4 regions of the Ruegeria sp. BI11 genome follow, and region 2 is predicted to be linked to each of the others. Evidence: riboswitches for the same ligand, from Rfam matches in the RefSeq annotation. Region 2 holds a riboswitch; each other region holds the start of a gene.

Region 1 (7,954 bases), on a different contig from region 2:
ATCGTACGGCGCCGGGTTGCGAAATCTGTCATTGGATCGCTCATGTTAGTCCCAAGTATTTCAGGCTTTTGCCATATCCGGACGGAACCAGCAACGGCTGCGGTGTTGAAAGTTTCGCCAGATCGCAGAGACTTGGTGTCGCGCCACAATAATCAGCACCCCATGGAAGCGGATTTTTTGCGAGCAACCCTCTGGACGCCCCTAGAGAAAGGTGTTAAAACGCCTGCCACACCACGGCAAGTATTTGATTTTACTTGAAAAGGCGAGTTGGCGGAGTGGTGACGCAGCGGATTGCAAATCCGTGTACACCGGTTCGATTCCGGTACTCGCCTCCAATCCTTTAAAATCTCAACCTGTTTCAAAGGCGTACGGTGCGCTCTATTCGGCCTGCCCTCTCTGAGGGATGACCTCATAGCCCGGCTCTTCCGGTTCATCATCCGTCATTTCGGTCGGAAAACCGGGTGCGGTGATATCCAGCCCGGTCGAGTCCTCCAACCGTTTGATGATGTTCGGCGACAGTTCACGCTCGCCATAACGGGCAATTCCATCCTCAAAGATACGGATCATCACAGGGTTGATTTCCAAGGGCACTCCGGCTCGGTCGGCGACGTCCTGGAACAATCCGATATCCTTTTTGACAAGATCCATGGTGAACGAGATGTCACGCGACCCGTTCAGAATGACCTGACTTTCGGTTTCATGCACAAAGGAGGTGCCCGAGGAAATCTTGATCGCCTCATAGGTGGTGTTCAGGTCCATTCCGGCCGCCTTTGCCGTCACCAACGCTTCGGCACAGGTGATCAGGTTGGCCGTTGCCAGATAGTTGGTCAAAACTTTCAGGACCGAAGCCGACCCCAGTTCCCCAGTATGCAGCACGCGCCGGCCCATCGTGGTCAAAAACGGCAGAATGCGTTCAAAGGTTTCGCGATCACATCCGGCGAAGATCGAGATATTGCCGGTTGCCGCCCGGTGGCACCCGCCCGAGACCGGGCAGTCTACGGCGGCACCGCCCCGTTCGATCACCATGGCGCCCAGCCGTTTGACCTCGGCCTCGTCGGTGGTCGACATCTCCATCCAAATCTTGCCCGGCCCGACTTCTGGCAGCATGCCCTGCATCACTGCGTCCGAGGCAGCCGGGGACGGCAGGCAGGTGATAACGGAATCACAATCCCGCATCATCTGTGCCGGGCTTTCGGCGGCATTGGCACCTTTGGCTACAAAATCGGCCACAAGATCGGAGTTGAGGTCATGAACCGTCAGGTCAATCCCATTGCGCAGAAGCGAGCCGGACAGTTTGCCGCCCACATTTCCCAAACCGATAAATCCGACTTTCATAATTCCCTCCTGACGGTCGTATTCGGGTTTGAGTATCCGTGTTGTCTTTCGGAAACGAAAATGATTAATAATGCCAGTTATGGTCAAAAAAATTTGGTGATACATGGACCGCCTGCCGAACCCTGCATGGCTGCGCAGTTTCGAAACCGCTGCGCGGCATCTAAACTTTACGACCACAGCGAAAGAGCTGGGGCTGACGCAGACGGCGGTATCTTTGCATATCCGCTCGCTCGAGGCGGAACTGGGCCAAAAGCTGTTCACCCGGAATGCCCGGCGGTTAGAGCTGACCGAGCTGGGCCATTCTTATTCCCTGACTGTGCGGCGTGCGCTCGGCGACATTGCGCTGTCCACCAACAGCCTATTCGGCCCCGCCTCGCGCCAGACTCTGACAATCCGCGCGGCGATATCGACAGCCACATACTGGGTCGCTGCGGAACTGCCCGGCTTTTCCGCGCGCCATCCGGATATCCCCGTGCGTCTGGTATCGCATATCTGGAATGACAGCGTGGCACCAGGCGATGTGGATGTGGAAATCCGGCTGGGTTATGGCGATTGGCCAGGGGTCCAGTCCGAAAAGCTGACAGATGAAAAGTTGGTTCCAGTGTGCCGGGCCGGGGACGGCCCCCTCACTCTGAATACCCTGCAAGAAGGCCCTCTCATTCACATCCTTGGATACGAGGACAACTGGGCGCGGTATTTTCAGGCCAACCATATCGCTCCTCCGGATCAACCGCCCAGCCATTCAGTCGACACCTCGGTCGCTGCGCTGCAACTAGTGATGGCTGGTGCGGGTTATGCGACGGTGCTGGAACGGTTCGCCCAAAACGCGATCCGGCAGGCTGCGCCCATCGCGATTGCAGGACCTGCGATTCCCTTTGCCCAGTCGCATTACCTGATCAGCGCCCAGGGTGCCGCCCAACCGACCGACGCAGCCGGGTTGTTTTGCGCCTGGCTGCGGGAACGGCTGGCTGCGCATGCCGCGGATTGACACAGGCTGGTCGCTTTTCTGACCTGATCGAAATCGCCGTGTGCCTCATGCTTGACAAGGCCCCTGCCCGTGCCGCATGTCCCTTGCGTTGGTGTCCATCTTCGGATGGATGAAAAGGGAATGCGTCAGCGGGCAACCGTCAAACGCAGCCGCCCCCGCGACCGTGACCGGAGAGGGTGCCCAATGCCACTGGCCTGTAAGGCCGGGAAGGCGGGACATCTGCCGGGGCAAACGCCCCGACATCCGCAAGCCGGGAGACCTGCCAGCGCCCGAAGTTGAAACCGGACGGGGTGATCCGGTGTCGGGTCCATGTGCAGACGTGGCCCGCATGAAACCCCGTCCCCTGCGAAGAGGATTTGGGGGGATGAGAGACGTGACCGAGGTTGCACCAGTCGAGCTGCTGGTCTGCACCACCTGTCGTCGTGGCCTGCCAATTGAGGACGATGCACAGCGTCCGGGCACCCTGCTGCACAAGGCATTGGAAGATGCAGGTTTGCCCGAGGGGATCGCGCTGAAGCCGGTCGAATGCCTGTCCAACTGCGATCAGGGATGCTCGATTGTGCTGCGCGGCGGGCCGACCCGCTGGACCTTTGTTTACGAAAACCTGAACGAAACCGACCATGTCGACACCATTGTCGAAGGCGTCACCAAGTACCTCGCCGCCGATGACGGTCTGGTCAAATGGCGCGAACGTCCCGAACATTTCCGCAAAAACTGTGCGGCCCGCATTCCCCCGATTGGAGCCCTGAAATGAGCAATCTCGAAAAACTCCCCGTCACTGTGATCACCGGCTTTCTGGGCTCGGGCAAAACTACTCTGGTCAAGCACCTGATGCAGAACCCGCAGGGCAAACGTCTGGCCGTTGTCGTCAATGAATTTGGCGATGTTGGCGTTGATGGCGATATCCTGAAATCCTGTGCCATCCCCGATTGCCCGGCGGAAAACATCATGGAGCTGGCCAATGGCTGCATCTGCTGCACCGTGGCCGATGATTTCATTCCGACCATCGAGGCCCTGATGGCGCTGGAACCGCGACCCGATCACATCCTGATCGAAACCTCTGGCCTCGCCTTGCCCAAGCCGCTGCTGAAAGCCTTTGACTGGCCCGATATCCGCTCGAAGATCACCGTGGATGGCGTGATCGCGCTGGCCGATGCCGAAGCCGTCGCCGCCGGGCGTTTCGCCCCGAATGTCGAGGCCGTTGACGCCCAGCGCCTGGCCGATGACTCGATCGACCATGAAACGCCCCTCTCCGAAGTGTTCGAGGATCAGATCTCCTGCGCCGACATCATCCTGCTGACCAAGCCCGATCTGGCAGGCCCGGAAGGTGTTGCTAAGGCCAAGGAAGTCATTGCAGCCGAGGCCCCGCGTCCGCTGCCCGTGGTTGAGGTTGCCGAGGGGGCTGTAGATGTCCGTGTTGTTCTGGGCCTTGAGGCAGCGGCCGAAGATGACATGGATGCCCGCCCGTCGCATCACGACGGACATCACGACCACGAGCATGACGATTTCCAAAGCATCATAGTCGAGTTGCCGGAACAGACCGACCCGGCCCAACTGGTCGCCAATATCGAACGTTTGGCGAATGAGCTGAACATTCTGCGCGTCAAAGGCTATGCCGCAGTTCAGGGCAAACCGATGCGTCTGTTGGTGCAGGCCGTTGGCGCCCGTGTGCGTCACCAATACGACCGCCCGTGGGAGCCCGGCGAGGAACGCCGCTCGCGTCTGGTCGTGATTGCCGAGCATGACGACATTAAGGAAGCCGCGATCCGCGAAATCCTCGTGGGTGTGACCGAGGCCGCCGAGTAAGCCATGCACGTCGTCTTCCGCGAAAGCCACGGGTTAGAGGAAACAGAGACCCCGACCGACCTGGGCCAGAGCCCGGCGGATCTGGTGGTGCTGTCCTTTTCGGACAGCGACCTTGGCGCTTTCGCTGCAGGCTGGCATCGCGGCGGCGGCGCTGACGGACGAATGCCCACGATGCGGCTGGCCAACCTGACGGCGCTAAAACACCCTCTGTCCGTCGACACCTATGTCGAGCAGACACTCGAGGGCGCGAAAGGCATTCTGATCCGTCTCATTGGCGGCGTACCCTACTGGTCCTACGGTCTGCAGCAGGTTTTGTCGTTGGCACAGGCCAAGGGCATCGCGCTAGCCGTATTACCCGCCGATGGGCGCGAGGATACGCGGCTGGACGACTATTCCACCTTGCCCGTGTCCACACTGCGGCGACTGGCGCATCTGTGTGATACTGGCGGAGAAGTCGCGGCGCAGGCCGCATTGGCGCAGATGGCGCTGGCGGCGGGGCTTTATGCCGGGCCGGTGATGGGAGCCAAGACCCTGCCGGAATGTGGTGCTTGGTGCCCGGATCGCGGCGTGATCGCGGCAGATACCGCGTTCTCAGGCGACGCGAAACGCATCATCGTCACGTTTTACCGCGCTTACCTGACCTCGGCTGACACCGCCCCGGTCGCAGCACTGATCAGAAGCTTGCGCGCGCGAGGGTTCGATGCGGTTGGATTATTTGCGCCATCCCTGAAAGCGCCCGCAGCCGCCGATTGGCTGCGCGAACAGGTCGTTGCTCTGACCCCATCGGCGATCATCAACGCCACCTCTTTTTCAGGCAAAGGCGCGTCTGGGACGTCCCCATTGGATGCGGCGAATGTGCCCGTATTCCAGATTGCACTCGCCACGTCGCGCCGAAAGGCTTGGGCCGAGGCGGAACGCGGACTGTCCCCCGCCGACCTCGCCATGCATGTGGTGCTGCCTGAGGTGGACGGGCGTATCTCAGCAGGCATTGCCTCGTTCAAGGAACCGGGCAAGCGCGATCCGCATCTGGAATATTCCCGCTTTGCCCATCGGGCCGAGCCCGAACGTATCGAGGCCATAATCGACCGGGTGACTGGATGGCTGGCGCTGCATAACAAGACCAAGGCCGATCAGATCCCGGCGCTGGTGCTATCCACCTATCCAGGCAAGGACTGGCAGATGGCCCATGCGGTGGGTTTGGACGCGCTGGCCTCAGCCGAGGCGATGCTGTCCGATATGCATGGCGAAGGCTATGACACCGCTCCCGCTGAGCCCATTGCCGACACATTGATGAACGCGCGAATTTCGTGGCCGCAACAAGACTACCAGACGGCGCTCGCAGACTTGCCTGAACAACTGCGCACTGACCTCAATACAGTTTGGGGACGGGCCGAGGATGACCCGACCTTCAAGGATGGAGCCTTCCACTTCACCGCTCTGCGACGCGGTAAGGCACTGGTCGCGTTGCAACCCGAACGTGGCACGCCCGAGCTGCGCGATGAAGATTACCACGACCTCTCGCGCACCCCGCGCCACGGCTATGTGGCCTTCTATCTGTGGCTGCGCAAAGGGTTGGGTGCCGATGCGCTGATCCATATAGGGGCGCATGGCACGCTGGAATGGTTGCCCGGCAAATCCGTCGCCCTGTCGGCGAACTGCTGGCCCGAGGCGTTGATCGGCGATCTGCCGGTCATCTACCCCTTCATCGTCAACGACCCCGGCGAGGCCGCGCAGGCCAAACGGCGGATCGGAGCCATCACACTGGGCCACATCCCGCCCCCGATGAAGGAAAGCGGCACGCCGGACCGGATGGTACGGTTGGAATCCTTGCTGGATGAGTTCTCGAACGCCGACGGGCTGGACCCCAAGCGCCGCGACCGTCTGCAGGAAGACATCCGGGATGAAGCTCAGGCCATTGGGTTGGAAAGCGATCTGGGTCTGGATCAGGCCACCTGCACCGCCGAAGCGATCACCCGCATCGACCGTTTTGTCTGCGACATCAAGGAAAGCCAGTTCGGCGACGGGCTGCATATCTTTGGTCGCGTGCCCGAATTCACTGGCAATTTCGACCCCGCCCCTTCCGCCCACGCCGAGCGCAGCGCCCTGATTGATGCGTTGGCAGTAAAACGGATCGAGGCCGGGCCGTCTGGCTCACCCTATCGGGGTCGGTCGGATGTGCTACCGACGGGGCGGAACCTCTACACCACTGATCCGCGTTCGGTGCCAACTCGCGCTGCTTATACGCAAGGCGTGAAACTAGCCGAAGAACTGGTGCGGCGCCATCTGCAAGAGGAAGGCGACTACCCGAAGGGGCTGATCGTCGACCTGTGGGGCTCGGCCACCATGCGCACAGCGGGCGAGGAATTCGCCATGGCGCTGCATCTACTGGGTGTGAAGCCCGTTTGGGACAAAGGGTCTGAACGAGTGTCGGGCATCGAAGTGCTACCGATCACCGATCTCAGCCGCCCGCGCCTTGATGTGACCCTGCGCGTATCGGGCCTGTTCCGGGACGTGTTCCCGACGCTTTCGGCACTGTTTGGTCAGGCCATCCGTGCCCTGTCAGATCGTGAAGAAGCTCCGGATTGGAACCCTTATGCCGGGCAAACGCCTACAGCACGGGTCTTTGGGCCGGCCCCGGGCAGCTATGGCGTGAACATGACGCAACTGTCTGAAATATATACGGGTGAAGCCAGAACACAGGCGGGCGAAGCATGGCTCCAGGCAAGTTCTTTTGCGTTAGAGGGCGACCATATCGTGCATGATGTCACCGGCATCACCGCACGTGTCGCCAATGCCGATAGTTTTGTCCACCTGCAGGATCTGACTGAGACCGACCTGCTGCTGGCCAACGATTATGCCACGCATGAGGCCGGGTTTGCCGCTGCTAAGAAGATCACCGGCGGCAGCGCGCAACTGTACCATCTGGATAATACCAACCCCGACAATCCCCGCGCCCGCACCCTGCCCGAGGAAATCAGCCGCGTTGTTCATGCCCGCGCTGCCAATCCCGGTTGGATTGCAGGGATGCAGCGCCACGGGTTCCGCGGGGCAGCCGAGATCGCAGCGACGCTGGATCATATGGCATCTTTTGCCCACCTGTCTGGGACGGTCGCGCCGCATCTGTTCGATCTGTACCACGACGCCACGCTGGGCGACGTCGAGGTTGATGCCTTTCTGCAAGACGCCAACCCGCAAGCCCATCAAGCCATGCAGGACCGGTTCCGCGCGTTGCTTGAGGCCGGGCTGTGGGACACGCGCCGGAACTCGATCCGCGCTGATCTGGAGGGGTTGGGATGAGCGCCCCCGCTTCTAAACCTGTTGTTCAGGGCTGGTGCCCCGGCGCGCATCGTCCGATGATGTCGGGCGACGGGCTGGTGGTGCGAGTACGCCCTCGACTGGCGCGGCTGAATGCAACGCAGGCTTTAGGGCTGTGTGAGCTGGCCGAGCGTTTCGGCAATGGCACCATCGATCTGACCAACCGTGCCAATCTGCAGTTGCGTGGCGTGAATGAGGCCGATCATCAAAGGCTGCTTACCGAACTCTCCGCGCTGGACCTTTTGGACGCAGAGCCCGGCATTGAAGTGCGGCGCAATATTCTGGTCTCACCGCTTTATGAAACGGGTGATCTGACGGCACGGCTGGCACAATCTTTGATCCATCATCTGGCCGACCTGCCTGCCCTTCCGGCGAAATTCGGTTTCGCCATCGACACAGGCCCTTCCCGTCTTTTGGCCTCGGATTCGGCGGATATCCGGCTGGAGAACGGCCCGGACGGCTTGATCCTGCGCGCTGATGGTTGCGGGACCGGGCGTGCCGTGTCCGAGG
Region 2 (7,954 bases):
TCCAGCAGCACCAGAAACTCCGGATTCGCCGCAGCGACCGCCTCCCAAGAGGTACGCCCCCAGCTTGTGTCCATGTCATGAGTGACGTTGTCACCACCGGCGGCTGCAATCATCGCATCGGGAATAGCGAACTTACCTGCGGTAAAAGGTGCGTCCGCCGGGCCGTCCAGCAAAAAGACGCGAGGTTTGCTCAGGTCGGCGGTTTGCGCTTTGATCGCGGTCAATTCCTCTTTCCAGACATTGACCAGGGCATCAGCCTTGTCTTCGACGTGCATAACCTTGCCCAGTCGCAGGACGTCGTTGAACAGCAGATCCATGTTGGCCTCGGGGCGATCCTTGTCCAGATGCACACAGCTCTCGGACAGGATCATGGTCTTGATGCCAAAAGGTTCCAGCGTATCTGGGGTCACATCACCGCCTGGCTTCATACCATAGTACCAGCCCGCGAAGAACAGGTCGGGTTCCACGGCCACGAGATTTTCAACCGTTGGGTATTTGGGCGCAAGCTCGGGGATATCGCCGCGCAACGTGTCGAATTCCGGGCTGGTCTTGTACCAGCCAGTGATGCCGGTCAGGCCAACGATTTTGTCCTGCAAACCCAGCGCAAAGGCCATGTCGGTCATGTTCATATCATGCACGACCAGTCGCTCGGGCTGGGTGTCGAAAACAAGTGGCTCGCCACAATTGTCAACGGTGACTTCATGGGCGGATACGCTGCCAGCCATGGCTGTGACCAGCGCCACGGACCAGATGTGTTTCATAGGGGATAGCTCCTTGGGTTAAGTTGAAACAGTGTTTCTTCGGATATCCAGCGCCGGGATCACGCGGCCTTCGTGTTGAAAGCACAGGTAATCGACGCCAAAAGTGTCGCGGACCCGCTTTGGGGTCAGCACCTCGGCCACGGAGCCAAACCCCGTGAGTCTCGTAGATTTCATCAATGCCACGTGGGTGGCGAACTCGGGGATCATCACCAGATCGTGGACGATCATCACCACCGTGATCCCCAATTCGGCGACCAAAGACAGCATTCGCCCCTTGGCATCCGGATCAAGATGGTTGGTGGGTTCATCCAGGAACAGCAACGACGGGTTCTGGGCAAGTGCCCTGGCGATATGCGCGCGTTGACGCTCGCCCCCGGACAACACCGCCATCCGCTTGTCTGCCAGCGCGGCAAGGTCGGTCTGGTGCAGAATTCGGTTCAGTTCTTCAGCATGTTCTTCAGCCGAACGGTCAGCCCAAATTGGAATTTGGCCCAATGCAATATAATCCCGCAACATAAGCCTGCCATCCGGAAGCTCTTGCTGGCCCACAACAGCGATTATGCGGGCGCGCTCTTTGGCGGTCATCCGTCTTAGGCTGCGTCCATTGATCAAAACGTCACCCAGCACAAGCTCAGCCGTCCCGCACAGTAGGTTAAGAAGCGTCGTTTTCCCCGCCCCGTTCGGTCCGGCGATCGCCAATATGGCCCCCTCATCCAGCTCAAACGAGGCGCCTTGCAACAGAGTGTCTCCGTTGAGCGCGTAGTATTCGAGATCGCGCGCAGTCAGAAAGGCCGAAGTCGTCATGTTGGCTCCTCCAATTGGATCCGAGGTAAACGAGAAAGGGTTTTTGTGAACAATGGCCTGGGTCGGTCAGTGGCGTTGGTCCAGCCATCCCTACTTGCATGGTATTGCCACGCGAACTCAGCCAAAGCTTCAATGTCTTCTGAGCTTTCAATATTGCCGAATAGATATTGCGCCTTATCGCTGGCCTGGAATCCGACTGTTACCGGATGCGCACAACCGGCCATGCAGGCAACAGTACGGATCATAAATCCCGCAGGCAACTTGCCGGTCAACGCATAGCGTATGGCATCAAAAGACAATGTGCCGCTGCAGGTCGTGCAGATCAGAAGGATATGGTCAGGTGTATCCGGCATTGCCCGCTCCGCTTGACGCCAAGCGCGGACAGAAGGTGCCGATCATGTAAACACGTATCAGACGTGCCATATAAGCCTCCTTCCAGGACGCCCCGCCCCGGGTTGGTTAAACATGTGATGGCAGGTCTCCTGACTTGCGGGTCGATGCTTGGCCATCCTTCCCAGCCACTAGGCCAGTGGGTGTTTGGCGTCGCTTACCGCTTACAGTTGCGGGGGCAGTCACGGACTTGGCGCCGTTTGGCAGACCTCACCGTATTCCCTATTCATCCCTTGGGCGCACCATCGGGAACCATCCATTCCTTGATTGTCTTAGACCGAGTGCCATGTCAACCGAGACATGAAGCGACGGCCTTTCGATCAGAAATACCGCGCGGGTTCCTGGGATCACGGCTGTGCACTTTCGGATAACCACTGCCTCGGCGCGGTCGACAAAGCGTCAAAGGCGACCGTGGAATTGCCAAAGCGGCGATTCCGGCGCAGTCTGCTTTGCCCCAGATTACCGCTCATACTTCGGCGTCGGGGCCAAATACAGGGTCCAGTACAAGATCGAAATGGGCCTATCTCGGTCCTTCGATCGGGGGCGGGCGGGTTTTTCGGTGCTACGGCAGCCTTCATCAGGACTAACCCCGGCGATTGTACACCTTGCCCCCTTGCCCGTTACGCTCATTGAGCGCACAATATGAGTTCATACACCAAATTGCGCCCTGGGTGCGTACCGTGACACGCTTCGCGTCCGGGACGCCTTCTATTATATGGAGGGCACCATGACTATCGCATCTCGTCTGAAGCATCATCTGGACTCTCAAGGGATTCCTTTTGACACTGTCCCGCATCCCTATGCCGCCACTGCGAGCGAATGCGCTGAAGCGGCGCATGTACCCGGCGATCACCTCGCAAAGTCCGTTGTAATACACATGGAGGAGGGTCCGATTCTTGCTGTTCTGCCAAGCAATCATCAGGTCGACCTCACCGCTCTGCAATCGATGATGGACCGCCGTCTTGGTTTGGCCCCTGAATCCGAAATGCGCGAACTGTTTGATGATTGCGCCCTCGGCGCGATACCGCCGGTTGGCGACGCCTATAATCTGCCGACCGTTGTAGACAACAGTCTCACTGGACTCGACAGGATTTGGTTCGAAGCCGGAGACCATAAAACTCTGATTGAGATGCGTGGCAAGGACTTTGATATGATGATGAAAGATGTGAAGCACGGCGCATTTTGCTGCATGCATTAGGCGTTGACGAAATTCTTCACGGATTAACCCCGCTCCGGCGGGGTTATTCTTTGCTTTTGTCCCACAAGGTATTTCTGGCTAGACAACTAAAAGGGGACATCGGAGCTAGTGGGGCGTCTAAGCCTACAATCGTTGCTAGTTTTCGAACGCCGCGTCGAAGCCCCAAATTTGTCGTAGATGGTCCAGTGTCGCTTCACAGGCTCTCTTGTCTAGCGGCACACCGTTGCGCACAGAGTGATTCAGCCTGAGGTGGCGATCTCCCAACAGGTCCACATCGACGATCTGAATATCAGGATCGTGTTCCGATACGTCGAAGCCACGCGCCAGGGTGTCGCGCACCTGATGATAGCCACGTTCGTCGTGAATCGCGTCGACTGTGTAGAAGGGTTTTCCGTCGTCATCTGTCAGCGAAAACATGCGGAAACGACGCATGACATTGGGGCTGAGGAACTGCTGAACAAAACTCTCGTCACGGTAGTTAGCCCAGGCATCCTTTAAAATTTCACGCCAAGCGCGGCTGCCCGCTATGTCCGGAAACCATTCCCGGTCCTCCTCGGTCGGGTTGGTGCAGATGCGTTGAATATCCTGCATCATCGCGAAACCCAGCGCATAAGGGTTGATCCCCATCGCATTCGGAGCGTCAAAATCGGGCTGCGTCAGCACGTTGGTATGGCTGTGCAAGATTTCGAGCATTGCGCCGTCCGTCAGCAGACCGGCGCTGTGCAACTGATTGGTGATGTAGTAGTGGACGAAGCAGGCGCATCCTTCGTTCATCACTTTGGTCTGGCGCTGTGGGTAGAAATACTGCGCGATATTGCGGACGATGCGCAGAACTTCACGCTGCCAGGACTCCAGAACCGGGCTGTGACGTTCAACGAAATAGAGCAGATTTTCTTCCGGCAGCCCCATTTCGCGCTTTCGTTTTTGTGCCTCTTCATCGGTTTTGGATGATTGCGTGGGATGATCAAAGGCATCCCACAGGTAATGTACTGCCCGCTCTTCTTCGATGCGCCGCTCGCGCTGTCGGGTTCTCTCATCCGCGAGCGATGAGTGGGGTGGGCGCCGGTGCCGGAAAACGCTCGACGGCATGAGCGCGTGCGCCGCATCGAGTAATTTCTCAACCTCGCGTTCCCCGTGCTGTTCTTCGCATTGGGCAATAAAACCACGTGCGTAGTCGAGGTAGTCGAGAATACCCTGCGCATCGCTCCACTGGCGAAACAGATGATTGTTCTTGAAGAAATGATTATGCCCGAAGGCCGCGTGCGCAATCACAAGGACCTGAAGCGCCATCGTGTTGTCTTCGAGACAATACGAAATACAGGGGTCGGAATTGATTACGATCTCATAGGCAAGGCCGTTTGCGCCTTTGCGGTAGGCTTTTTCTTCGTGAACGAAACGCTTCCCAAAAGACCAGTGCCGATACATGAGCGGCATCCCGGTCGACGAGTAGGCATCCAGCATCTGCTGATACGAGATGATTTCGATCTGATTGGGATAGACGTCAAGTTCGAGATCATCAATCGCCACGCGCTCGATCGCGTCAAAACTACGCTGGATGGTCTCGAAATCCCACTCCGCGCCGTCAAACAGCGGTGTCTTGGCTTTAGCCCGATCAGCCATTGGAAACTCCGTTCGTCTTGCGCGCAAACAGCTCATGCAGAACCGGGTAGATGTCACTAGCGCGCGCGATCCGTTTCATGGCGAAGTTTGGCCAGGCCTCTGCGACTTGTCGGTACGAGCGCCAAAGTTCCATGCCATTATCTTCGCTGTTCATCAGATTGGCTTCGGTCTCGTCGACGATTTCCGTATAGGCGAAATATTGGCAGCACTTCATCAGTTCACTGTTCAGCAGGTCGGCGCACAATTGCGAATCTCCGCTGAAGTTCTCACCATCTGATGCTTGCGCGGCATAGATATTCCACAGTGCGGACGGGTAGCGGGCTTCGATAATCTTTTTCATCTCGTTGAGCGCGCTGCTCACGACCGTACCGCCGGTTTGGCGGGAGTGAAAGAAGGTGTCTTCATCAACTTCCGCGGCAACCTGGGTGTGGCGGATGAATACAAGCTCGATCTTGTCGTAGCGTTGCTTGAGGAATAGGTGCAGCAAGACAAAGAACTGCTTGGCAAGGTTCTTCTCCCGCTCACCCATTGAGGCCGAAACGTCCATCAGGCAGAACATCACCGCATTTGCCGCTGGCTCGGGGCGCATCTCGAAATACTTGTAACGCACGTCCAGCGGGTCAATGTAGGGAATGATCTTGCGTCGCCTTAGCAACTTGTCGAGCTGATCGCGCAGCAACTGCTTCTCCGCCTTTCGCGCCGCATCTGGTTTTTCCAACGCCTCCAGTTCTTCAACCTGTTGTGTTAGAGCCTGTATCTCGGTGTTTGTCGGGCGCCGCATTGCGAGACGTCGGCCGAAAGCATTGCGCATTGTACGCGAAACACTGAGGTTGGCGGGTGTTCCGGCGGCGGTATAGCCCATGCGATGCGGTTTAGAGACGGGAACCTCTTTCAGACTGCGTTTGATCATGTCGGGCAGTTCGAGATCCTCAAAGAACAGGGAAAGAAACTCGTCCCGCGACAGAACGAACATGAACTCGTCCTCGCCCTCCCCATCGGGCGCCCCTTCACGTCCACCCTGCCCGCTCTGGCCCGACGGGGGTTTCTTAAGCCGGTCACCCGCTTTAAACGTCTTATTTCCGGTCAGAACCCGGTGTCTGGAACCACCTTTGATGTCATGCTGAAAATGAGGTTCTCCGATTCCGTCTGACGGTACCGAGACGTTTTCCTGCTGGCCGACATCGGCGATTTTTCGGCGCCGGACACTTTCGTCAACCGCCTCTTTGACGGCAGAGCGAACCCGGCGCAGAAATCGTCTACGGTTCCCAAGGTTCTTATCCTTGGGGTTCAGCCTTCGGTCGATGAAATGGGCCATTTTAGCATAGACTCCTCATCCTGCCTTGTTGACCCGCATGTACCATTCAACCAGGCGCCTGACCTGACGGCGCGTGTAGCCGCGGCCGATCATGCGATCAATGAACTCGTTATGCTTAGCTTCAGTTTCTTTGTCCCGCTTGGCACCAAAGCTGATGACCGGCAGCAAGTCTTGAATCTGACCGAACATGCGCTTTTCGATAACCCTTCTCAGCTTTTCATATTTGCGCCAGTCAGGGTTCCGACCTTGATTGTTGGCCCGCGCGCGCAGAACGAATTTGACAACTTCGTTTCGGAAATCCTTGGGGTTGGAAATTCCGGCCGGTTTTTCGATCTTTTCAAGTTCCTGTTCCAAAACGCCCCGATTGAGAATCTGGCCAGTATCCGGATCCTTGAAGTCTTGATCTTCGATCCAGGCATCAGCAAAGGAGATGTATCTGTCGAACAGGTTCTGACCAAAGTCAGAATAGGATTCCAGATAGGCTTTTTGGATCTCGTTGCCGATGAACTCCGCGTAACGGGACGACAGATCGTCTTTCATGAAAGACAGGTAACGGCTTTCAACCTCGTCGGGGAATTGTTCGCGTTTCACGGCCTGCTCAAGAACATAGAGCAGATGAACCGGATCGGCGCCAACTTCTTCTGTATCGTGATTGAAGGTCTCGGACAGCACTTTGAAGGCAAAGCGGGTCGATGTACCTGTCATCCCCTCGTCCACCCCGGCCGCGTCCCGATATTCCTGCACCGACCGCGCCTTGGGATCGGTGTCCTTCAGTGTTTCACCGTCATAGACGCGGAGCTTGGAAAATGTTGGCGAGTTTTCATGTTCCTTCAACCTAGTCAGAACACTGAACTGGCTGAGGATGGACAGCGTTTCCGGTGCGCAAGGGGATTCACCCAAACTGCTTTCCTCAAGCAACTTCTCGTAAATTCGGGTTTCATCCGAGGCACGCAGGCAATAGGGAACCTTGACCAGACTGATCCGATCCAAAAAGGCCTCGTTGTTCTTGTTGTTTTTGAACTGCTGCCATTCTGCTTCGTTCGAATGCGCAACTATCACACCCTGGAAGGGGAAAGCGCCGATATTTTCTGTGCCCGCATAGGACCCTTCTTGCGTGGCCGTCAGCAAGGGATGCAACACCTTGATCGGCGCCTTGAACATCTCGACGAATTCCATCAAGCCCTGAGTGGTGCGGTTCAGAGCGCCGGAATAGGAGTAAGCGTCCGGGTCGTTCTGACTGAACTCCTCAAGCTTGCGTATATCGAGCTTACCGACAAGCGAAGAAATGTCTTGGTTGTTTTCATCGCCCGGTTCGGTCTTCGCTACGCAAATCTGGCGCAGTTTCGACGGATAGAGTTTGACAACTGAAAACTTGGAAATATCGCCGTCGTACTCCTGCAGGCGTTTGACAGCCCAGGGCGAAATTAACCCGTTCAGAAGCCGTTTGGGTATGTTGTACTTGGTTTCCAGCAGATCCCCCATCCGAACGCGGTCAAAAAGACCGAGAGGGGATTCAAAGATTGGGCTGATCTGGTCACCCGCCTTCAGCACATAGATCGGCTGCCGCTCCATCAGGTTCTTAAGGATCTCGGCAAGCGTTGACTTGCCCCCGCCGACTGGACCCAACAGGTAGAGGATTTGCTTGCGTTCCTCGAGACCTTGGCTGGCATGGCGGAAAAAGCCCACGATGCGCTCAATGGTTTCCTCGACGCCGTAAATGTCCTGAAAGGGTTTGTACCGCTTGATTGTGCGATTTAGAAATATCCGACTAAGCCGAGCTTCCTGACTGGTATCGATAAGCTCTGGCTCACCGATCGCCGCGACCATCCGCTCGGCAGCGGAAGCCCGCATCGTCGGGTCTTCACG
Region 3 (7,954 bases), on a different contig from region 2:
CCTGCAACACGTCCGAAATGCCTTCGACATCGTCCAAACCGGCCTGTCGGATGATCAGATTGTCCATTGTTGCCCTCTGTTAGGAACCGTGCCGATGACGCTCTTCCATCTCGCGGGCGAACCCGCTGAGCCGCAGTTGAAATTGCCGGCGGAACCGCGACTGCCCCAGCCTTAGCGATTGCAGCAATAGACGAGCAGGCAGAGATTTCGCGGCCAGCGACATCTCAACGCTCAGGCGGGTGCGGCGCTGCGACAGGGCCAGAAATTCAACCGTTGTTACTCCATTCATGCCCTTGCTTGCGGCCTGAAACTGCATCATGGCCGGAGGGTCACACTCGGCCATCTCTATCGCAACATGGCGGGGCTTGCCGCGCAGATTGAACTCGGTTTCCCACTGCGTACCGGGCACAACGCCCATGTGGCCCGACATGCGTCGCACTTCGATCCCACGGCGCATCGCCATGCGTTCGAACCGCTCAAAATCTGCGACCATTTCGAAAACCGCGTTGATCGGGGCTTCGATGTCTTCGCGTGCCGTAAACTGCATAGTGGTTCGTGGGTCTCTTTGTCTGTGGGTCTAGTATTTTGTCAGTCCAGCGTATCCGCAAGCCAGTTTTGCAGAAGAAAATGCGCAATTGCCCCCTTGCGTGCAGGCAGCAGAACCGGATGTTCCCCGGCAAACGCCTGCATCATCTCGGGCTTGCTGACCCACATCGCGTCTTCGATTTCCACTGGATCGATGGTGATCTGGCGCGACAGCGCCTCACCCGCACAGCCAAACATCAGCGAGGCCGGGAACGGCCAGGGTTGGCTGGACAGGTAGCTGACCGGTCCGACAGGCACACCTGCCTCTTCCATCACCTCGCGCCGCACAGCAGCCTCAAGCGTTTCCCCCGGCTCAACAAAACCGGCCAACAAGGAATACATCCCCTCGGGCCAGCCCGGAGACCGCCCCATCAGAACCGAATCCCCGTGGGTAATCAGCATGATGACCACCGGATCGGTGCGCGGAAAATGCTGCCCGCCGCATTCCAGGCAACTACGCTGCCACCCGGCCTGCGATACCTGGCTAGGGGCACCGCAACGTGCGCAAAACCGATGTGTTTCGTGCCAGCCGATGACGGCCTTTGCCGCCGCCGCCAGTTCTGCATCGCGGGCAGACAAACGGGTCATGATCCGGCGCAGCTCGGCAAAGACGTGGCCTTGCGGCAGGTCCGGGTGCTGCTGTTCCGACGGATCAACGAAAGCGCCGACTTGCGACAGGTCCAACCCCTCGGGCGACCAGTCAGAGATATCCAGCGCAAAGACCGGATCCCCTTCCGACAAGCCCAGAAACACGGGTTCTTCAATACTGCCGCCCGGGCCGTTTTCAACCAACCGGTGAGTCATGGGAATCAGCCCAAGCCGGTCTAAACTCTCTCCCTGTACCAGCGGTTTGCCGCGCCAAAGCAACAAACAGGTCGCTTGCGGATGGGTTCGCGCCCGTGTCAATCGGGTGAAATCGCTCCGAATATGCGCCGCGCGATCCAGCCCCGAGCTGCCAAATGTCACAAGTTCCGCGTGTTTCATAGGAAATCCCTTGGGTCGTCGGCATAGGGCTGCCACGGCTGCCACTGTGTTGCAATGGCAATTCCTACCCCCCGAAAACCTGAGGCCGCCAATTGATCGCAGGCAAGTCTTACAAGTTGCATTTACTATACCTTTTCGGGAAAATGCCTAACAAATAACCGTCAGAAGTAGAAATTTGACACATCCCTCTCCTCCGCCCCGCGCGTCACTGAAGATACGGGTTCTGGCAACATCCGATTTGCACATGAACCTTTGCGGTTTCGATTATTATTCTGACACGCCCGATCACACGATAGGCTTTACACGCACCGCCAGCCTGATCCGCGCGGCCCGAGAAGAGGCCGAAGCGCAAGGTGCTCTGGTGCTACTGTTCGACAACGGAGATTCGCTGCAAGGCACCCCGCTGGGGGATTGGGCGGTCGAGCCTGAAAACGCACCGCATATCCTGATGCAGGCTTTTGCCGATCTGGGTTATGACGCCATTGGGCTGGGAAACCACGATTTCGGCTTTGGGCTGCAAACGCTGGATCGCGTGATTGCAGACGCTCGATGTCCGGTGATTTGCAGCAATGCGCACCGGCAAGACGCCGAAACCACCTGGCAAAATCATGCAATCCTGACACGAACGGCTTATTGCGGCAACCAGCCGGTTACATTGAAAATCGGCGTGTTCTCTGTCCTGCCACCGCAAACGGTTAAGTGGGAGGGCCATCGGCTGCAAGGCAGGGTCGTGATGGATGATATCCTGACATGCGCCAGGCAAAAAGTTTGGGATCTAAAGGCTTTGGGCTGTGACCTGATCCTCGCACTTGCGCATACAGGAGTAGGGCCAGCCGAACCGGACCCCTACTTGGAGAACGCGATCATCCCTCTGACCGGAATTGAAGGCATAGACGCCTTGATTGCCGGGCATTCGCATCTGACGCTGCCCGGTAGTGCGCATGATAGCACTGAACACGTCGACGCAAACCTTGGGTTGGTCCAGGGCAAACCTGTGGTCATGCCCGGTGCGTTCGGGGCATATCTAGGGCTGATCGACCTGCCCCTGGACAGAGCGGAAAACGGCGGTTGGACAGTGCAGGATCACCGCGTCATCCTGCGGTCGGTGTGCCCCTCAAAACCCGGCAACTCACCAAAATCTATCGAAGAAGACCCGAATTTGGCGACCCTTTTCGCTATGGGGCATTCGGAAACCCGACGGCGCACAGCGCAACCCGTTGGTCAGACCGATCAGCATCTGCACAGCTATTTCAGCTTTTGTGCCCCGGATCGGGGTCTAGTTCTGACCACAGCGGCCCAGGCGGCAGCCCTGCGACCCTATCTGCAGGACATGCCCTTTGCGGATTTACCGGTTCTGTCCGCAACCGCTCCTTCAAAATTCGGAGGGCGTGCCGGTCCGCGGTTTTTCACTGATGTTGCGCCTGGTCAGGTATGCCTGCGCCATGTCAGCGATATGTATGCGTTTCCCAATGAGCTGCAGGCGGTGGTCGTGGCCGGAGAGCAAATCCGCGACTGGCTGGAAATGTCTGCAGGTGTATTCAACCAGATCATATCGGGACAACAGACCACACTGGTAGATCTCAACCGTGCGGGACACAATTTCGATATTATACAGGGCCTTACCTACAAACTCGATCTCTCACAACCGTCTCGTTTTGATGCCAGCGGCCGCCTGATCGACCCCGAAAATCGGCGCATTCGGAACATCTGCTTCAATGGCCATCCGCTAGCCGCCGATCAACGGTTCGTCGTTGCGCTGAACAATTACCGCGCCAATGGCGGCGGCCATTTTCCCTTTGTCGATCGCGTCGAGCCCATCAAACTTCCGGTTTTGCCAATCCAGCGCGTCCTGCGGGACTATCTGTCAGGCGCATTGCCGCAAGATCCCCTGGAGCACCTGCCCTATCCCTTTAAATTTGCACCGTTGCAGGGCGCGACTACGCTGCTGCGAACCAGCCCCAAGGCGTGGGCTCACATTGCCGAGCTTGAGAAATACGATCCTCACGTAGTCGGAGAAGACGATGAGGGCTTTTTGCTGATCCGTTTGACGCTCTGACGGGTTGTGTTTCCTGCGTCCGTTGCCTATATCAAACCCCGAGAGGTTGGCGCGGGCGAGCGCCTCGCCAACCTGGTCAGGTCCGGAAGGAAGCAGCCACAACGAGCCCCGCTTGGGTCGATGTCCAACCTCTCACTTCAACTTTCCCACTTTGAAATGTTGCGAAAAGGTCTAGGCGATCAATCGTGGCCAGACGGCTGCGCTGCGTCGGGCAAAGGCGCCGATATGTCCAACCTTGGAAAGGCCGAACTCGGCCGGAGACAGCAAATGACGGCGCGCGTTGGGACCATACAGATCGGCCAGCCGCCAAACCGCATTCTTTGGCACCAGGTCGTCATCCTCAAAAGTAAACAGGTCTACGGGTGTGTCTGACTGCGCCCAGCGGGCCTCGGGCAAGGTCACGCCAATTTCGGGAAGATAGTTACGTGGCGTGGTGCACCAGCGACGCCACTGCCAATAGACACTGGCAGGCAGGTCCGCCCCGAATCCCAAAGCCTTGCCCGGCAAATATCCCAGCGCTTGTACGGACAAAGGCGCATGTCCGTACCAGAACAGCAAAGCCAGAGCCCGATAGGGCCAGGGATGGTCCGATACGGTTACAGGTCCGGCACAGACACAGATCATGCGGTCGATCTGTTCAATATCCGGCTGAATCGGCCCAAGCATCCCGCCAACGGAATGGCCGATGCTCCAGTGCTGTGCGTCGGGATAGCGCCGACGCATCTCGGACCGAGCCGCAGGCATGTCGATTAATGCCCAATCCGCCATCGTGGCTTGTGCTGATTTCAAAGGTCCGCTTAGTGAGTGACCGAAATCGCGGTAATCATAGGTTAGACAAGCCATGCCGCGTTCCGCAGCCAGCCAGCGTGCGAAATGCTGGTAATAGTCGCGCGGCACTCCGGTAGCGCTGTGGATGACCACCGCAACCTGAGGCTCGGCCACCGGCTGATACAGCCGGGCCGACAGTTGGGTAGAACCCGAAGGAAACCGAAGATCCTCGGTCAGAACGGCTTGTGCGGTGTCCAACATAGCGCCCCCAATCTGAACTGATTAGTTCACCATCCAAACGCCATCGTTTCCCGTCTCGAGTCAATCCCGTTTCACCATTACCAAACGTCCACCTTGCCCCGAAAAAAGGCCGCTTGACTCAGGTCACTCCAACCCGCTAGCGATTGGGTGATGGTTCTCGTCCCCGATCGCGGGGCGGGATGAAAAGGGAACACGGTGCGGTCCTGCCCGGGAAACCGGAACGGACCAAGGCCGCGACTGCCCCCGCAACTGTAAGCGGTGAGCAATGCCGAAACGCCACTGGCCGCAAGGCTGGGAAGGTCGGCAAAGCAACGACCCGCAAGTCAGGAGACCTGCCATCAAACCAAAACCGAAACTCGGACGGGGTGTCCGGGCAGGTCGTCAGCGCGCTGTCATACCTGATCCATGCCCCCGTCCCACGCGCGGAGGGCGCAAGATGATCTGGAAGACGAAGACACACCAATTCACTGCAACGGTCTGCCAACGCACCGGGAAAACCTGTCCGGCACTGGCGCAAATGGCACGTGCCGTCGTTCAGGCGATGGACGCTGCGGTTCCTGCGACCACGCCAGATTTTGAATTCGACGGCAGCAGTGAACTGGCCTTTTGCGCGCAAGGTTGCAGCGCTCGGTTCCGTGCGCAGAAGGACCTGATCCGGGTCTTTTGCGGAACCGGAAATGATGCATCACTGGATTCGCTGGACGATTACGCGGATATGATGTTCGGCCCTGACGTGATCATGCGCCCGGCAGGCATGCTGACCACTCCACCCTGCGCGATGCTAGAAGTCACAGCAATTCCGTCCGATCCAGTGGCACAGACGGAACGGCAGTTGGCGCTCTGATCTAGCCGCTCGTCTGTGGAAAGGTGGCCCATTCAATCTGACCGCTGGTCTCGACGGCGCAGGGCCGCACCTCACGTAGTCGGCTCAACGCCGTCTCGGGATCTTCGCCATGTTCGACCATAAGGCGCAGGACAATCATCCCGGACCGCCCGCAACCGCCCCGGCAATGCACCAACACCCGCCCGCTGTTGGACAAAATGCGTGTAGCCGCTGTGCTGACCTTGGTCCATACAGCGTCAATCATAGGCGACGGCGCACCAAAATCCGCAATTGGCAAATGCACCCATTCGATATTGCGCGCACGTAGGTCGCCACCAAAACTGCCTGCACCCTCTTGCAGCATTTCAACCTCTGTGGTCATCGAGATCACGAGATCCGGCTGCCAATCGCGAATGATGCCCAAGTCCCGAGCATATTCGCCCCCCCGACCTGGTAGCGGCGATAAAGCAACGGTGCCATTTCCCACTGATACAGCGATAATTGCTAACTGATTCATGGTTGGCCCCCTTCAAACATTGCTTGTAGGGCGCGCAATCTGCCATGCAAACCGAAATTCACCCAAGCCTGCTGTGGACGCGGGCGGCGGGGGTCTCTACGCTGCATCGGAACCCGAATCCGACAGAGCAGACATGAACGACACGCCCAGCCCCGCCTATCAGGTTCTCGCCCGTAAATACCGCCCGGAAACCTTTGCCGACCTCGTTGGTCAGGACGCAATGGTGCGTACGCTGAAAAACGCGTTCGAAGCCGACCGGATCGCGCAGGCCTTCATCATGACCGGCATTCGCGGCACCGGGAAAACCACCACGGCGCGGATCATCGCCAAAGGTATGAACTGCATCGGCCCCGATGGCGAAGGCAAGCCAACGACCGAACCCTGTGGTCAATGTGAACACTGCGTGGCCATCATGGAAGGCCGCCACGTTGACGTGATGGAGATGGACGCCGCAAGCCGAACCGGCGTGAACGATATCCGCGAGATCATCGACAGTGTCCGCTATCGTGCCGCCAGTGCACGCTACAAGATATACATCATCGACGAGGTCCACATGCTGTCGACCAGCGCGTTCAACGCGCTACTCAAGACGCTTGAGGAACCACCCGAGCATGTGAAATTCATCTTTGCCACCACCGAGATTCGCAAGGTGCCTGTCACGGTTCTGTCGCGCTGTCAGCGGTTCGACCTGCGCCGGATTGAGCCCGAAGACATGATTGGCCTGCTCAACAAGATCGCGGCTGCGGAAAACGCGCAGATAGCCGATGACGCGCTGGCGCTGATCACCCGTGCGGCTGAAGGCTCGGCCCGGGATGCGACCTCGCTTCTGGATCAGGCAATCTCGCACGGGGCGGGCGAAACCAGTGCCGATCAGGTCCGCGCGATGCTTGGCCTGGCCGATCGCGGGCGGGTGCTAGACCTGATGGACATGATCCTGCGCGGTGACGCCGCGAGCGCGCTGACCGAGTTGGGCGGGCAATATGCCGAAGGTGCCGACCCGCTGGCCGTGCTGCGCGATCTGGCCGAGATCACCCATTGGGTCTCCGTTGTCAAAATCACGCCGGACGCCGCCGACGACCCCACCGTATCCCCGGACGAACGGGCACGCGGTCAACAGATGGCCGAAGCCCTGCCGATGCGCGTTCTGACTCGGATGTGGCAGATGTTGCTAAAAGCGCTCGAAGAAGTATCCGCAGCACCAAATGCTATGATGGCCGCCGAGATGGCGGTGATCCGCCTGACCCATGTGGCCGATCTGCCCAGCCCGGAAGAGCTGATCAAACGCCTGCAAGACACGCCTCCGCCACCAAACGGTGGACCGGGCGGCGGGCTACCGGCACCATCGCATGCCGCTGTTCAGGCGCAGGCGCCGGTGGCGTCTTCTTACGCAGCACCGGCCCATGGCGGGGGCAGCGCTCCCAGCGCAGCGTTGGCGCAGGATGTGCAGGCCGCACTGGCGCGCTATCCGACCTTCGACCACGTGGTCGAGTTGATCCGCGCAAATCGCGACGGTGTACTGCTAGACGAGGTCAAACGGTCTTTGCGGCTGGTGGCATACCAACCCGGGCGCATCGAGTTTCAGCCGACCGAGCGTGCCTCGGCCCAACTGCCACAACGTCTGGGCACTGCGTTGCAACGCTGGACCGGCAACCGTTGGGCCGTCACGGTCGTCAACGAAGGCGGCGGCGAGACGATCTATGAAAAGGAAAACGCAGCTGAGGAAGCGCTGATAGCCGAAGCCAAGGAGCACCCGCTGGTGAAGGCCGTATTGGCACAGTTCCCCAAGGCGCGGATCAAGAACATCGAAACTCCGGAACAACGTGCGGCCAAGGTCGAAACCGAGGCCCTGCCCGAAGTCGAAGACGAATGGGACCCATTCGAGGAAGATTGAGCCACATCGAGACACGGGACACTGGACCCCTCCCGCGCCCGCCACGGGCCATCGGCTAATGCCGACCGC
Region 4 (7,954 bases), on a different contig from region 2:
GTATGAAAAGCGCAAGTTCAATTTGGGATACCGACGCGCGGAATTGCTGGCCCCGATGCCCGGTTTTGCAGCCGATACCGCTTTGCGGGGGCATGAGTTCCACTATTCCTCGATCATGGAACAACCCGACGCACATCTGGCGCGGGTGTTTGATGCCGAAGGGGCCGAGGGTCCGCAGACCGGATCGGTACGCGGCAACGTTACCGGTACTTTCTTTCACTTGATCGCTGAGGCCTCGGCATGAGCGGGTTCGTATCCTTCATCGGTTCCGGCCCCGGTGACCCCGAGCTTTTGACCCTGAAAGCAGTCGACCGGATGCAAAAAGCCGATGCGGTACTGTTCGACGACCTTAGCAGCGGCCCTATCCTGAGCCATGCACGCGACGACGCCGATTTGGTGGGCGTGGGCAAACGCGCCGGGCGACCTTCGCCCAAGCAAGATCACGTCAGCCGCCTGCTGGTGGATTATGCCAAGACCGGTGCCCGCGTGGTGCGATTGAAATCCGGCGATGGTGGGTTGTTCGGCCGGTTGGAAGAAGAGCTTGTCGCCCTGCGCGCCGCCGGGATCGAGTATGAGATTATTCCCGGCATCCCGTCGGCCGTTGCAGCCGCTGCAGCGGCGGGGATACCGCTGACTCGACGTCTGACCGCGCGGCGGGTTCAGTTTGTCACCGGTCATGACGTCAGTGGCAAACTGCCCGAAGATCTGAACCTGCCTGCACTGGCCGATCCGGATGCGACGACGGTGGTGTTCATGGGTAAACGGACCTTTCCCCTATTGGTTAAGGCTCTACACGACCATGGCTTGCCACTGAACACTCCAGCCCTGATGGCCGAGTCCGTTTCGACCCCCGACCAGAGCCTTCATCGCGCTACCATTGGCGTGCTGTCGGACAAGCTGGAATCTGAAATCGGCACAGCTCCGGCCCTGATCTTGTATGGCCCATTGGCAGAGTTCGACGATGTTTGACCTGACTTTGATCGGAATTGGTACTGGCAACCCGGATCACGTGACCTTTCAGGGCGCGCAGGCTATTCGCGATGCAGACCTGATCCTGATCCCCCGCAAAGGCGAGAACAAGGCCGATCTGGCCGGGCTACGCGAAGAGATCATCGCCGCTGTGACCGACACACCGCCACAGATCGCCTATTTCGATATTCCCAAACGCCGGGCCGACGATGGTTATCTGCGTGGCGTCGACGAATGGCATGATGCAATTGCCCTACGCTGGCACGAGGCAATTGCGGCTCATCCGAATGCGCAGCATGTGGCGCTGCTGATCTGGGGCGACCCGTCGCTTTATGACAGCTCACTGCGAATCGCGTCACGATTAGACCCTCGGCCGCAGACACGGGTAATCCCAGGAATCACCGCCCTGCAGGCGCTGACAGCGGCTCATGCCATCCCAATCAATGATCTAGGTGCGCCTTATGTCGTGACGACTGGACGACGCATCCGGGATGAGGGTTGGCCTACAAATGCCTCAAAAGTTGCGGTAATGCTGGATGGTGAATGTTCATTTCAAACCTTGGACATGGCCGATTACGACATTTGGTGGGGTGCCTATGTCGGCATGAATGAGGAAACCCTAATCAAAGGCGCTCTGACCGATGTGGCGCAGGAGATTTTGGACACCCGCGCCAGGGCACGCGCCGACCATGGCTGGATCATGGATATCTATTTGCTGAAAAAGCGCGTGATCTGACCTAAAAGGTCGCAAATGACGATTGCGCGGTTGGCATCATAGCGGCTAAATAAAAGCGTCTGGTCCTGCCGGAGACATCCGGATGCTAAGAGGGAATGTGGTGCGACTGCCATGGCAGCCAAGTCCACAGCCGCCCCCGCGACTGTAAGCGGAGAGCCCCTGTTCAACCAGCCACTCCTGTTCTCAGGGGGAAGGCGAACAGAGGCATCGACCCGCAAGCCAGGAGACCTGCCAGGCGACAATTGAAACACCGGCCGTCGGGTGCGGCGGCAAAGGAGAATAAAAGATGGCAACACAAACGCAAACAGCATCCGCCTCGCGCGCTGGTATCCTTCCGGTCATGTTCGCGGTGGTTCTGGGTCTGGGCATCATTACCCTGACCGGTCACGTACAGGCTGCAGCGCTGCACGATGCAGCCCACGACGTGCGCCACGCGACCGGCTTCCCCTGCCACTAAGAACATGTTCAGTCGTATACTGACCAGCGCGTTGTTCGCTGGTGCTGCAGCGGGGCTGATAGCCGCCTTGCTGCAGTTGGTCTTTGTGCAACCTGTATTGCTACACGCGGAACTGTACGAATCCGGTGAGCTGGTCCATTTCGGGGCCGAGGCCGTTTCGGCCCATCCCGAACTGCCGGGCATGTTCTCGGAACTGACCCGTGACGGGCTGAGCGTTATCTTCACCATGCTGACCTATACCGGCTATGCGCTGCTGATGGTTGCGCTGATGTCAGTTGCCGAAGGCCAGGGTCACACGATTGATGGCCGTACTGGTGTTCTGTGGGGTCTGGCGGGGTTCATCGCCTTTCACCTGGCGCCCGGCTTTACCCTGGCGCCTGAAGTGCCCGGTGTCGCCGCTGCCGACGTCTATGCTCGTCAGGTCTGGTGGTTTGCCACTGTGGGTGCCGCGATTGTTGCACTGTGGCTGATTGCCTTTGGCGGCAACCTGATCAGCTATGTGATCGCTGCGGTTTTGTTGCTGGCACCACATCTGATTGGTGCTCCTGAACCAGATGTGTTCACCGGCCCCGTCCCGACGGAAATCGGTGCTTTGTTCGCCGCCCGCGCCTTTGGCATCGGTCTGGTTGCTTGGGTTCTGGTCGGCACCTTTGCCGGCTATTTCTGGCAGAGCGAAGGCAAACGCGTCGAAGCGACGGCTTAATCCTCCAACATAATGACGCGCCGGGTTCCGCCCGGCGCGTTTCTTTTTGCACTCAAGGAAAGAAAAATGGCACGCTCACTTGCCCTTTTTGCGATCGGCCTGGTGTTCGGCGGTGGTGCTGGCTTTGTGCTGGCGGCCGCCAATGGCGTCACTTTTGACGGCCACGATCACGGCGACCCGTCCCATCACGGCGGCGCGCATGCTGAAGCGATGGCACATGACCATTCGACTACGGTAAACTTGCCCTCCGGGGCGGACGCCCCCAGCGTCGCAATCGCTTTGACCCAAGACCCGATGGCCGGGTGGAACCTGCACGTCATGCCTCAGAATTTCCGGTTTGCCCCGGAAAACGCGTCGACTGACGACGTAGACGGCGAAGGCCACGCGCATGTTTACATAAATGGCGAGAAACTGGCCCGTCTCTACGGTAACTGGATCCACATTCCAGACCTGCCGAAAGGCGAAGTCGAAGTTTCCGTGTCGCTGAACGCAAACAGCCACAGTGCGTTGACAGTCGACAATGTACCAGTCGTCGCGGCAGTGACCGTTCAGGTCGACTAAAGCGCCGGAATACGTGCGCGCAAACACATCCGAAGCCGCCCGCAGGGTCGGGCGTCTTCGATCCAACCTGCGGGGCTGTCCAAGTAGGTCTGGCAGGTTGCCGCGATGTCTTCGGCATCGGCAACAACATTAACCCCCGAAAACACGTAAGACGCCCGCCCGTGGGCTTGCAGCGCCAGTGCCGTCGGCTCCGCGCAGCCACTGAAGCAGGCGTGATCCGTGACCTCAACCCGGTCATTCAAACCTGCCCGAGTCAGCGCAGTATCCACAGCCTGTTTCTCGGCCTCAGAGTCGCGGTTTCCCGCACAGCTGCTGCAAATCAATAGGCGTATCGGGTCCACGTGTGGCCTCGTGTTTGGTCGTTTGCATGTTTCTGCGGCTTTCCGGCCCTTGGCGCAATCCCGAATGCGCACAGGAATGTGCGTGCACCGAACCCGGATTTCTGGCATCACTCGAAAGGCCACATCAAACGAGGCACAATCATGCGCGCGCTTTTAGGTTTGCTCTGTCTTCTTGCCCTGCCCGTTGGGGCCGAGGAACCACTGTCAGGCTGGGCGGTATATCCGACTGACAAAACCTATGAACAGCTGGTTGCGGATACAAAGTCCGCCGTAAAAGAAAACGGGCTGATCGTGGTCACACAGGCCGGTCCGACCAAGGCCGCTGCGGCCCGCGGCATCATCATTCCCGGCAATCTGGTGATTGGGGCCTTCAACAACGACTACGCCGTGCGCGTTCTGGAAACCTCGGTCAGTGCCATGATCGAGGCACCGGTCCGCTTTTATGTAACCGAAAACGACGACGGTACGGCCACCCTGTCCTACAAAACACCCAGCTTTGTCTTTGCCCCCTATGTCTATGAAGGCGGAGAGCCATTGCGCGATATTGCCCAAGAACTCGACACAAAGTTTAAGGCAGTGGCGGAATCCGCCGTCAAATAGTCACACTGACGTGATCCTGCTTGCGTCCGGGCGCGTCCTCCGCAATCTGCTGAGCAGCGAAAATTTCGGAGCATAAAGAATGCAGGACCTCTCTACCCGCGCGGCTGACCTTCTGGCCCAACGACTGTACGAGGCCGGGTGCCGCCACGCGTTTGGCATGCCGGGCGGCGAGGTTCTGACGTTGGTGGACGCGCTAGAACAGGCCGGGATCACCTTTCACCTGGCCAAACACGAAAACGCCGCCGGTTTCATGGCCGAGGCGGTGCATCACCGCGACGGAGCGCCTGCCATTCTGGTGGCCACACTGGGCCCCGGCGCGATGAACGGGATTAACGTCGTCGCAAACGCGCTGCAGGACCGGGTGCCGATGATCGTTCTGACCGGCTGCGTCGATGAGGATGAGGCGCTGACCTATACACATCAGGTGATGGACCACGCGCAGGTTTACCGCTCGATCACCAAGGGGACGTTCAAACTGACGGCACAGGGCGCGGATGTTGTCACGGATAAGGCGGTTTCGCTAGCCAATCAGCCGCGCCCCGGTCCGGTTCACGTCGACGTGCCGATCTCGGTCGCGGATACGCGCGTATCCGGGATAAAACGCCGCCGTCTGGTCAAACCCGCTGCCGTAGCGCCCGAAGGGAACTGCGTTGAGAAAGCCCGCCGTTGGGTGGCCGAGGCTGAACGCCCCATCGCGATTGTGGGTCTGGACGTGCTCTACGACGACTCGCGCAATGTGGTGCAGGCCTTTTTGGAACATTTCAGTATTCCCTTCGTGACCACCTACAAGGCAAAGGGCGTCGTGCCCGAGGATCACCCTTTGTGCCTCGGCGGCGCAGGTTTGTCTCCACTGGCCGACAAGCATCTGGTGCCGCTGGTCGAGCAATCCGATCTGGTTCTTTGTCTGGGCTATGACCCGATCGAAATGCGCCCCGGCTGGCGCGAGATCTGGGACCCCGAGGAAAAGCGCGTTATCGACATCTCGTCTGTGGTCAACGATCACTATATGCATCAGGCTGGGTTGAACTTGGTCGCTCACACGGGTGCTACGCTTGAGGCCATCGCCAAGGGCAACCCCTCTCGGGCGACGTGGCCCGAAGGAGAGCCCGCGCAGGTCAAAGCTGCATTGGCGCAGGCTTTCCCCTCTGATGACGACTGGGGCCCGGCAGCGGTGATCGCCGAAACCCGTGCCGCCCTGCCCTCTGACACGCTGGCCACTGCCGACAGTGGCGCGCACCGTATCCTGCTGAGCCAGATGTGGAATTGCTACGAAGAGCGCGGGCTGATCCAATCCTCGGCCCTGTGCACGATGGGTTGCGCGGTTCCGATGGCCATCGGCCTGAAACTGGCCGAGCCAGACCGCCCGGTCATCAGTTTCTCTGGCGACGCCGGGTTCCTAATGGTTGCCGGAGAGCTTTCGACCGCAGCCGAGATGGGCGGCAACCCGATCTTTTTGGTCTTTGTCGATGCCAGCCTTGCGCTGATCGAGTTGAAACAGCGTCAGCGTCAGATGGGCAATGTTGGGGTGGATTTCGACCGCCACGACTTTGCCGCGATGGGACAAGCCTTTGGTGGCTATGGACATACCGTCCGCAACCGCGCAGAACTGCGGTCGGCGCTGGAACAGGCGGTCAAAACCGACCGCTTTACCGTCATCGCCGCAGAAATCGAGCGTGGAGGATATGATGGCCGCATCTGAGGGACCGCTGAAGGGCATCAAAGTACTGGACCTTTCACGCATTCTGGCCGGGCCAACTTGCACTCAGTTGCTGGGCGATCTCGGGGCGACAGTCATAAAAATCGAAAACCCGGCCAGTGGCGGCGATGATACGCGGCAATGGGGGCCCCCGTACGTTGAGGATGCCGAGGGTAATCGATCGGACCTCAGCGCATATTTCATGTCGGCCAACCGCAACAAGAAATCCGTCGCCATCGATATTGCCACGCCGGAAGGGCAAGCCGAGATCAAACGGCTGGCGTCGCATGCCGATATCCTGATCGAGAATTTCAAGCCAGGCGGGCTGGCAAAATATGGGCTGGATTATGCCGCGCTGTCGCAAGAATTCCCAAGCCTCGTCTATTGTTCGATCTCGGGTTACGGCCAAACCGGTCCGAATTCGTCCAAGCCCGGCTATGACCTGATGGCGCAGGGCTATGGCGGGATCATGTCACTGACGGGCGACCCCGAAGGCGCACCGATGAAAGTAGGCGTAGGTATCGCCGACGTGATGTGCGGGATGTACGCCTGTGTTGGCATTCTGGCCGCTCTGCGCCACCGGGATCAGACCGGCGAGGGCCAACAAATCGACCTGGCATTGGTCGATACACAGGTTGCGTGGCTGATCAACGAGGGCGTAAATTTCCTGACTTCGGGCAATGTCCCCCAGCGTAGAGGCAACGGTCATCCCAACATCGTGCCCTATGAAGTTTACGAAACCTCGGACGGTCACGTGATTCTAGCCGTGGGCAATGACGGCCAGTTCCGACGTTTCTGCGACTTTATCGGCAAACCTGAGCTGACGAATGACCCGCGCTTTGCCACCAACCCGGCGCGTCTGGAAAACCGGGATGCTCTGAACGCGGTGCTGCGCCCGACGGTTCAATCTTATGATACAGCCACCGTGATAGCCGAGCTTGAAACCCGCAAAGTACCCGTCGGCCCGGTGCGGACGCTAGATCAGGTTTTTGCCTCGGATCAGGTCGCGGCACGGCAAATGCAGATCGCGATGCAGGCCGCCCCGGGTGAGGTGCAACTGATCGGGAATCCGCTGAAACTGTCCCGTACTCCGGTCACCTATCGCAGCGCCCCGCCCGAATTCGGAGCGGATACTCAGACCGTATTGAACTCCGAAAATCCGTTCGAAGATTGAAACACAGTGCCCGTTTCGGCGGCATGTTGCTGAAACATGCCGTTGAATCGGCGGTTTTTTTCACGTTTTCCACACACAGCTTTTCACCAATTCGAGAGCAGCGGCGATACTGATACGACGCCGTCAGAGTCTCTGCTACATCGAATAGTGTAGAAATTCGCAACTGGATCGGACCAATCGCATGAAACAGGATGTTTTCGGACAGATGAACACCCTCAGCCAATCGGCAAGCGTCGAGGCGTGGAATGGTGTTCTGCTTGGGTTCATGGCACACGCGGCCATAACGCCGCAACATCTGGGCAAGGTGCTTGAGCTTGAGCCCGACTTTGCGCTGGGTCACGCCATCAAAGGCCTGTTTATGGTTCTGTTGGGCCGACGTGAGATGACAGCAGTCGCGGTCGATGCCCTGTCAGAGGCCAAATCCGCGATGGAGCGGCAACCGATCACGGAACGCGAGCGCATGTATGTCGAGGCGTTAGGTCTATATCTGGACGATCTCCCCTCGCAAGCCATTCAGAAATTCGAGCAGATTCTGCGTGCCCATCCGCAAGATACCCTGGCTATGAAACTCAGCCACGCCACCCGGTTCGTTCTGGGCGATCCAACCGGTATGCGCCGGTCAATCGAGCGGGTTTTGCCCGCTTATGAACCAGATCACCCAGGGCGTGGCTATCTTCTGGGCTGTCACGCCTTCGCGCTGGAGGAAACGGGCGAATA

The links. A riboswitch is a leader RNA that binds a small molecule or an ion and turns the genes downstream of it on or off. The one in region 2 is predicted to bind cobalamin.
Region 1: linked by a shared signal. The riboswitch ahead of ACR0DT_RS21960 (DUF1636 family protein) and the one ahead of ACR0DT_RS24265 (DUF1636 family protein) in region 2 are both predicted to bind cobalamin.
Region 3: linked by a shared signal. The riboswitch ahead of ACR0DT_RS17915 (hypothetical protein) and the one ahead of ACR0DT_RS24265 (DUF1636 family protein) in region 2 are both predicted to bind cobalamin.
Region 4: linked by a shared signal. The riboswitch ahead of ACR0DT_RS22030 (CbtB domain-containing protein) and the one ahead of ACR0DT_RS24265 (DUF1636 family protein) in region 2 are both predicted to bind cobalamin.

Annotation. Positions count from the first base shown of each region.
Region 1 covers NZ_JBQFSM010000015.1:16,561-24,514, forward strand. The annotation lists gene ACR0DT_RS21940 (protein-L-isoaspartate O-methyltransferase family protein) at 1-32, opposite strand, end outside; tRNA gene ACR0DT_RS21945 (tRNA-Cys) at 262-335, shown strand; gene ACR0DT_RS21950 (NAD(P)-dependent oxidoreductase) at 379-1,335, opposite strand; gene ACR0DT_RS21955 (LysR substrate-binding domain-containing protein) at 1,439-2,323, shown strand; cobalamin riboswitch at 2,396-2,604, shown strand; gene ACR0DT_RS21960 (DUF1636 family protein) at 2,688-3,077, shown strand; gene cobW (cobalamin biosynthesis protein CobW) at 3,074-4,129, shown strand; gene cobN (cobaltochelatase subunit CobN) at 4,133-7,426, shown strand; gene cobG (precorrin-3B synthase) at 7,423-7,954, shown strand, end outside.
Region 2 covers NZ_JBQFSM010000023.1:8,078-16,031, forward strand. The annotation lists gene ACR0DT_RS24255 (ABC transporter substrate-binding protein) at 1-761, opposite strand, end outside; gene ACR0DT_RS24260 (ABC transporter ATP-binding protein) at 780-1,565, opposite strand; gene ACR0DT_RS24265 (DUF1636 family protein) at 1,562-1,918, opposite strand; cobalamin riboswitch at 2,021-2,227, opposite strand; gene ACR0DT_RS24270 (DUF6525 family protein) at 2,303-2,533, opposite strand; gene ACR0DT_RS24275 (aminoacyl-tRNA deacylase) at 2,683-3,153, shown strand; gene ACR0DT_RS24280 (SpoVR family protein) at 3,289-4,773, opposite strand; gene ACR0DT_RS24285 (YeaH/YhbH family protein) at 4,766-6,088, opposite strand; gene ACR0DT_RS24290 (PrkA family serine protein kinase) at 6,104-7,954, opposite strand, start outside.
Region 3 covers NZ_JBQFSM010000009.1:54,287-62,240, forward strand. The annotation lists gene ACR0DT_RS17885 (N-acetyltransferase family protein) at 1-67, opposite strand, end outside; gene ACR0DT_RS17890 (SRPBCC family protein) at 80-547, opposite strand; gene nudC (NAD(+) diphosphatase) at 589-1,569, opposite strand; gene ACR0DT_RS17900 (bifunctional 2',3'-cyclic-nucleotide 2'-phosphodiesterase/3'-nucleotidase) at 1,745-3,625, shown strand; RNA gene ffs (signal recognition particle sRNA small type) at 3,665-3,763, shown strand; gene ACR0DT_RS17910 (alpha/beta hydrolase family protein) at 3,797-4,654, opposite strand; cobalamin riboswitch at 4,789-5,008, shown strand; gene ACR0DT_RS17915 (hypothetical protein) at 5,091-5,498, shown strand; gene ACR0DT_RS17920 (protein-tyrosine phosphatase family protein) at 5,500-5,994, opposite strand; gene ACR0DT_RS17925 (DNA polymerase III subunit gamma/tau) at 6,128-7,885, shown strand.
Region 4 covers NZ_JBQFSM010000015.1:31,367-39,320, forward strand. The annotation lists gene ACR0DT_RS22015 (cobyrinic acid a,c-diamide synthase CobB) at 1-244, shown strand, start outside; gene cobA (uroporphyrinogen-III C-methyltransferase) at 241-969, shown strand; gene cobF (precorrin-6A synthase (deacetylating)) at 962-1,705, shown strand; cobalamin riboswitch at 1,749-1,955, shown strand; gene ACR0DT_RS22030 (CbtB domain-containing protein) at 1,992-2,162, shown strand; gene ACR0DT_RS22035 (CbtA family protein) at 2,167-2,865, shown strand; gene ACR0DT_RS22040 (hypothetical protein) at 2,932-3,426, shown strand; gene ACR0DT_RS22045 (DUF1636 family protein) at 3,423-3,767, opposite strand; gene ACR0DT_RS22050 (DUF302 domain-containing protein) at 3,909-4,367, shown strand; gene ACR0DT_RS22055 (thiamine pyrophosphate-binding protein) at 4,447-6,066, shown strand; gene ACR0DT_RS22060 (CaiB/BaiF CoA transferase family protein) at 6,053-7,237, shown strand; gene ACR0DT_RS22065 (tetratricopeptide repeat protein) at 7,419-7,954, shown strand, end outside.